Regions from separate parts of the Micromonospora sp. NBC_00330 genome, predicted to be linked through region 2. Evidence: riboswitches for the same ligand, from Rfam matches in the RefSeq annotation. Region 2 holds a riboswitch; each other region holds the start of a gene.
What was found. A riboswitch is a leader RNA that binds a small molecule or an ion and turns the genes downstream of it on or off. The one in region 2 is predicted to bind cobalamin.

Region 1 (2,259 bases), 660 kb from region 2:
ATCACACTCATGACACCGCCCACCCGCCGTGGGTTCCACAGGGATTTCCCGGCGCAGGTCAGCTCTCTCCCATCCGGCGTGCAGCGTATTGCCAGGAACCGGTGCTGCACTGGAGGGACGTCGAGGAGAGGGGCGGGGCATGAGCTGGTTCAACCGCCGGTCACGGGGTGCCGAGGCGACCCCGACGAAGCTGGACCGGGAGGCGACCCGCGACGACCTCGCGGCGCTGGAGGCGTTCGTGGCCACTCGGCGCGGGGTGGAGTTCTACCTGGAACCGGAGACGACCGCGACGGACACCACTGTGGTGGCGATCGCCCACGACGGCGAGTGGATTCGCCGCCGTACCGGAACGCCCCGCGCGGCCGGTTCCATCGCCCGCAAGCACGCGGTGCCACTGTACGAGGCGGCGCGCACCGGCTACCCGGAGCGGATGCGGACCTGGAGCCGGGCCCACCCGGAACGCCACGCCCGCTGATCGGCTGAATCGTCTACGACATCAGCTCCAAAGGGGCCGCCTGAACGCTCCGCCCCCCGGCCACGGGCCCAGTCCGCGAGGCCGATCAACCAGTTCGCCCAGCCCGCCGTTGCGGCGAGAGGCATCACCCGCGCGCCGATATTTCCGCAGGTCAATGTGGTGAGCGTGGTCGGGTGGTGGTGGGGTCCGCGTTGACCGGTGGCGCGGCGGTGTGGCAGCATTCGCGGCCTGACGGCAGTGAAGGAAGTCGGTGCGAATCCGACGCGGTCCCGCCACTGTCACCGGGGAGCGATCCCCCCTCGTGAGTCACGGCCGTGTGTCTGCGGTTGGAAGGCCGGGGGAGAGCGTTGATCCGGAAGCCAGGATACTTCGGCCGTCGGGACGTACCCCAGGGCGTGGACACCCGAGGAGGACCCGATGACGCACGGCGTCTCATTCATCGACGATTATCGTCGTATCGCGCTGCAGGCAGTGCGTTCCAAGGACACCGGCCACCGGCACCGCTGAGCTGATCGCCCGGCGCTGACCGGCCCCGACGCATGCGTCGGGGCGCTGGTCGCGCGGGCCGTCGTACCGGCCGACGCCGTACCCACCCGCATCGCCCCGGTCGCCCCCGTGAGGGCCCAGGGCGTCACTTTCCGGAGCCTGCCGTGCGCATCCTGCTGCTGTCCACCGCCGACACCGACCTGCTGGCCGCCCGCGCCAGCGGCGCCGACTACCGGCTGGCCAACCCCGCCCGAGTCACCGCCGAGGAGGTGCCCGCCCTGCTCGACGGGGTCGCCCTCGTCGTCGTACGCCTGCTCGGCGGTCGGCAGGCGTGGCCGGACGGCCTCGCCGCGGTACTCGCCACCGGCGTGCCGACGGTAGTGCTCGGCGGTGAGGCGCTGCCCGACGCGGAGCTGATGGCCATCTCCACAGTGCCGTCCGGGGTGGTCACCCAGTCGCTGGCGTACCTGGTGGAGGGCGGCCCGGACAACCTGGGGCAGTTGGCCCGGTTCCTCTCCGACACGGTGCTGCTCACCGGCGAGGGGTTCGCCGCACCCGCGCCCACCCCGGCGTACGGCGTGCACGGCGAACACCCCGCCGACCCGGATCGGCCCACGGTGGGGATCGTCTTCTACCGGGCGCATGCCCTCGCCGGCAACACCGACTTCGTCGACGTGCTCGCGGACGCGGTCCACGACGCCGGCGGCAACCCGCTGCCGATCTTCTGCGGCTCGTTGCGCGGGCTGACCGCTGGCGCCGGCCCGCTCGGGCTCTTCGCCCGCTGTGACGCGCTGCTGGTCACGGTGCTGGCGGCCGGCGGCGCGGTCGCCGCCGACGCCTCCGGTGGCGGCGACGAGGACGCCTGGGACGTCGGAGCCCTGGCCGCCCTGGACGTGCCGGTCATCCAGGCGCTCTGCCTCACCAGTACCCGCGCGCAGTGGGCCGACAGCGACGCCGGCCTGTCCCCGCTGGACGCCGCCATGCAGGTGGCCATCCCCGAGTTCGACGGCCGGATCGTCTCCGTGCCGTTCTCGTTCAAGCAGATCGACGCCGACGGGCTCTCGGTCTACGCCGCCGACCCCGAGCGGGCCGCCCGGGTCGCCGGGATCGCGATGCGCCACGCCCGGCTGCGGTACGTGCCGCACGCCGACAAGCGGGTCGCCGTGGTGCTCAGCTCGTACCCCACCAAGCACTCCCGGGTCGGTAACGCCGTCGGGCTGGACACCCCGGCCTCGGCGGTCCGGCTGTTCGCCGCGCTGGCCGAGGCCGGCTACGACCTGGGTGACGCGCCACCGCCC
Region 2 (2,259 bases):
TCGACGACGATGTCGAACCCTTCGCCGCCGGTGTACCTCTCGACGTACTCCTCGACCTTGCTCGTGGTGTAGTCGATCGGCACGGCGCCCAGGCTCTCGATCACCCGCATGCTCGCCGGCCCGCCCGTGGCGTACGCCTCGGCGCCTCGCGCCTGGGCGAGTTGCACGCCCACGTAACCGACCCCGCCGGCGCCGCCGTGCACCAGCACCTTCTGCCCGGCGCGGACCCCGGCCCGGTCGACGAGCCCCTCCCAGGAGGTGATCGCCGCCAGTGGCAGCGCGGCGGCCTCCCGCATCGAGAGGGTGTTCGGCTTGCGGGCCAGCAGCCGGGCGTCTACTGCGGCGTACTCGGCAAGCGAACCCTGGAGGTCTCCCACGCCCCCGCACAGCCCGTACACCTCGTCTCCCGGCTCGAAGCCGGTCACCTCCGCGCCGACCGCCGCGACGACGCCGGCAAGGTCCAGGCCGAGCACCGCAGGCAGCTCGACCCGCGCGTGCGCGGCCTTTCCGGCCTGGATCTTCGTGTCGAGCGGGTTGACCCCGCTGGCGACGATCCGCACCAGCACCTGCCCGCGCTCGGGGGTGGGTTTATCGATTTCCTCGACCGTCAGCGGAACGTCGAACTCCCGCAGCACCGCAGCACGCATGGCAATCCACACTCTCCGTGATCGAGGCGTCACGTGGACGCTATCCGACCGGATAGGTGGCGGGGCGGGTTCCTCGGACCGCGCCCGCGCTGCGACGGGCGGACCGCGCGCGGGTCAGTCGTCTTCGGCACCGTCGAGCAGCGCGCGCCGCAGTGCCAGCCGGTGCTTCCGGCGGATCTCCGCCTCGCGGTACCGTCGCCGGTCCGCATCGGTCTCCGGCAGCAGCGGCGGCACCGTACGAGGCTGGCCGTCGTCGTCGATGGCGACCATGACCAGGTGGGCGGTTGCCACGTCGGTGGGCGGCACGGCCCGGTCCCACCGGTCTGCGGTCACCTTGACGGCCACCTCCATCGAGCTGCGGCCGGCCCAGGTGATCCGGGCGTCGACGTGCACGACGTCGCCGACCCGCACCGCGCGGAGGAACGCGGTCTCGTCGATGGCGGCGGTCACCGCCGGCCCGTCGGAGTGCCGGGCGGCGACCACACCGGCGACGGAGTCGATGAGGTTGAGGATCCGGCCGCCGTGCACCGTACCCATCAGGTTGGTGTGGTGCTGGTCCATGATCTGCGAAAGGGTCAGGTGCGACGCCGACGGCGCTCGGCCGGGGATCGTGGTGGTGTCGTGCACAGCGGTAGTCCGTCCCTCGGGAAACCACACCGCCGGGTCGCGGACACACGTTGGCGAGGATCTGGCCGTGCGCCACACGCACGGCCCGTCACCCGCTCAGCCCACCCGCGAGGCCGACGGCAGCGCACACGGTTGTGTACGCGGCGCCGGCAGGTCTTCGGACTCGCGGGCCTGACCGGTCGCGCCGGTCCCCTACTGGCCGTCGCTTCCCAGGCCACTGGCCCAGTGCTGATGACGGCGGTCGTTCCCACTCACCGCTGCGGGGCAGCCCCGGATTTTCACCGGGTTCCCTCTTACGACGCCCCGCCGGTCACGACGGGGCGAACCAGCGCCGCCGGCGAGCATAGCTGGCCAGGGAATGTGTCCATCCGGGGCGTCCTGCCGGGGCGGCGGATGGCCTCATCGTCAACTTTTGTCGTCTGAGGAAGAAGATCGTCACCTCTTGAAAAAAGTCTCGCGAGGGTGAGGATATCCAGATGCGTCGTCTCCCCCAGACTTGCGGGCGGGTGGTCTCGGGCCTCCTCGCGTTCCTCCTCGCCTCGGCGGTCGCCCTCCTCGCGTCCGCCCAACCCGCCGCAGCTCACGGGACCCTCGCCGCGTCCACACCGGCGAGCGGCGCCACAGTGCGCGAGCCGTTGACGGAGGTGCGGCTGTTCTTCACCGAGAAGGCCGCGGCCAACGCGTTCTTCACGATCACCGCCCCGGGCGGCGCCCGTGTCGACAACGGCTGGTCGCAGGGTGAGCCGAAGCCGCTGGACAAGCCGGTACGGGAGTACTTCCTGGTCAACGGGCAGTTCGAGCCACGGGAGTACACGACGGGGTTCCCCGCGGTGGTGTCCGTCGCCCACCTGCCCGCCAAGGGCCAGTACTCGGTGAGCTACCTGTCGGTCGCCTCGGATGGCGATACAGTGCGGGGCACCCTGACCTTCCGCTACGACGGGCGGGTGACGGCAGCACCGAAGGGGTGGAGCCCGCCGTCGACCCA
Region 3 (2,259 bases), 1.6 Mb from region 2:
TCGACCCGGCGCATGAACTCGTCCGGGATCCAGTTGGCCAGGTTGAGGTTGTGGGTGCGCCGGGCGTCCTCGCCGGTGTTGTCCCGCAGTTGCAGGAACTCCTCGATGTCCGGGTGCCACGGCTCCAGATAGACGCAGGCAGCGCCCTTGCGCCGGCCGCCCTGGTTTACCGCGGCGACGCTCGCGTCCAGCGTGCGCAGCCACGGCACGATCCCGTTGGACTGCCCGTTCGTGCCCCGGATCAGCGCTCCGCGGGAGCGGACCCGGGAGTACGCGATGCCGATGCCACCGGCGAACTTGGACAGGTTGGCGACCTGGGCGTACCGCTGGTAGATCGAGTCCAGCTCGTCGAGCGGGGAGTCGACCAGGTAGCAGGAGGACATCTGGGTGTGCCGGGTCCCGGAGTTGAACAAGGTCGGTGAGCTGGGCAGGTAGGCCAGGCTGGACATCAGCCGGTAGAAGTGGACCGCCTCGTCCGCGGTCCGGGACAGGCCGCAGGCCACCCGCAGCAACCAGTACTGCGGGGTCTCCAGCACCAGTCGGCTGGTGGGGTGGCGCAGCAGGTAGCGGTCGTACACGGTGCGCAGGCCGAAGTACTCGAAGCGGCGGTCGCCGTCCCTGTCGATGGCGTGGTCGAGCGTCGCGGCGTGTGCGGCGACGAACGCGGCGGTGTCGTCGCCGATCAGGCCCTCGGCGTGGCCGACCCGGATCGCCGCGCTGAACGAGGTGATGCCCTGTCGACGCACCTCCTTGTCGACGTAGCCGGCCAGCAGCCGCGCGGCGAGGCGCGAGTACTGCGGCTCCTCACCGATCATCTCGGCGGCGGTCTGGATGGACAGCCGGTCCAGTTCCGCAGTGGTCGCGCCGTCGTAGAGGCCGCTGATGGTGCGGGTGGCCACCCGCATCGGGTCGACGTCGGTCAGGTCGTCGGCCCACCGCTCGACGGCCCGGACGATCTTGTTCACGTCCACGGGTTCGGTGCCGCCGTCGCGCTTGCGGACCTGCATCGGCGTCCGTCGCGCTGTCGCGTCGCCGCTGGCCGGGACTACCTCGGTGACTGTCACCACTCGCTCCTCGGAGTTCGAGACCTGGTGGCCCGGACGCGAGGAGACAGACACCGACGGACGCCACGCCAGCCCGGCGTGGGTCAGGTGGCGTCAGCCGTCCCACGCGGCCTCGGACCGCCGCCCACCCGGGTGCGGGTACGCGGCGCGCTGGCAGGTCTTCGGACTCGCGGGCACGACCGGGCTCGCCGGTCTCCTACTGGCCGTCGCTTCCCAGGCCGATTGGTGGCCCAGTGCTGATGACGGCTGTCGTTCCCACTCACCGCTGCGGGACAGTCCCGGATTTCCACCGGGTTCCCTGTTGCCTCGACCACCCTGGATGAGCGGCCGAACCAGCTGCGTTCGACACCATATATAGGGACGCAGCCGTTGTCACACCCCACATGTCGGTCTCGGGCGTGTCGGCGGCGACTCGGTGACCACCGTCACCGCCCCGGCCGACCACGCCACGCCGACCGACGCCGGACACCGGAGACGGGCTCTCCGCGCGGGTGTCGACAGTCGACAAAGATTTGACGTATCGAGGCCACGGTGCCGCAAGCCACACCCATACGCGGCCGTCAATGCCTCAGGGCGGGGTGGAACATCCAATCTCCACGACCCGCCACAGCCGCCACCTCCGCCCGCCAACCGGCACGATGGGCGGCAAGGCGGATCGACCCGGTGAGCCAAACATCATATGTCTGTGGGCCTGCAGTGATCGACATCGTTGACGTGCTGGAGCGGCCCTCCGTATACTCCCAGTGATCATCTGATCTTTAGCCTAGCCGGGCGAGGAGCGCATGCCGCAGATCACTGCCGTCACCGTCGAAGACGTCCGCTTCCCCACCTCCCTGACCGCTGACGGCTCAGACGCCATGAACAAGGACGGCGACTACTCGGCGGCCTACGTCGTCCTGCACACCGACGGCGTCGACGGCGCGGGCGAGCCACTCGCGGGGCACGGCCTGACCTTCACGATCGGTCGAGGCAACGACATCGTCGCGGCGGCGGCAGTCCACCAGGCGCAGCTTCTCGTGGGCCTGGACGTGGCGACGATGGCAGCGGACATGGGCGCCGTCTACCGCCTCCTCACCTCCGACTCGCAACTGCGCTGGCTCGGTCCGGAGAAGGGCGTCGTCCACCTGTCCCTGGCCGCCGTGCTGAACGCGTCGTGGGACCTGGTCGCCCGGCTCGCCGACAAGCCGCTGTGGCG

Region 1: linked by a shared signal. The riboswitch ahead of cobN (cobaltochelatase subunit CobN) and the one ahead of OG598_RS06695 (acyl-CoA thioesterase) in region 2 are both predicted to bind cobalamin.
Region 3: linked by a shared signal. The riboswitch ahead of OG598_RS13955 (ribonucleoside-diphosphate reductase subunit alpha) and the one ahead of OG598_RS06695 (acyl-CoA thioesterase) in region 2 are both predicted to bind cobalamin.

Annotation. Positions count from the first base shown of each region.
Region 1 is NZ_CP108012.1:2,178,701-2,180,959, forward strand. Features, by position in the region: gene OG598_RS09550 (RNA polymerase sigma factor) at 1-11, opposite strand, end outside; gene OG598_RS09555 (hypothetical protein) at 140-475, shown strand; cobalamin riboswitch at 691-867, shown strand; gene cobN (cobaltochelatase subunit CobN) at 1,126-2,259, shown strand, end outside.
Region 2 is NZ_CP108012.1:1,519,078-1,521,336, reverse strand. Features, by position in the region: gene OG598_RS06700 (zinc-dependent alcohol dehydrogenase family protein) at 1-647, opposite strand, end outside; gene OG598_RS06695 (acyl-CoA thioesterase) at 762-1,208, opposite strand; cobalamin riboswitch at 1,406-1,619, opposite strand; gene OG598_RS06690 (copper resistance CopC family protein) at 1,751-2,259, shown strand, end outside.
Region 3 is NZ_CP108012.1:3,104,918-3,107,176, forward strand. Features, by position in the region: gene OG598_RS13955 (ribonucleoside-diphosphate reductase subunit alpha) at 1-1,007, opposite strand, end outside; cobalamin riboswitch at 1,200-1,416, opposite strand; gene OG598_RS13960 (enolase C-terminal domain-like protein) at 1,847-2,259, shown strand, end outside.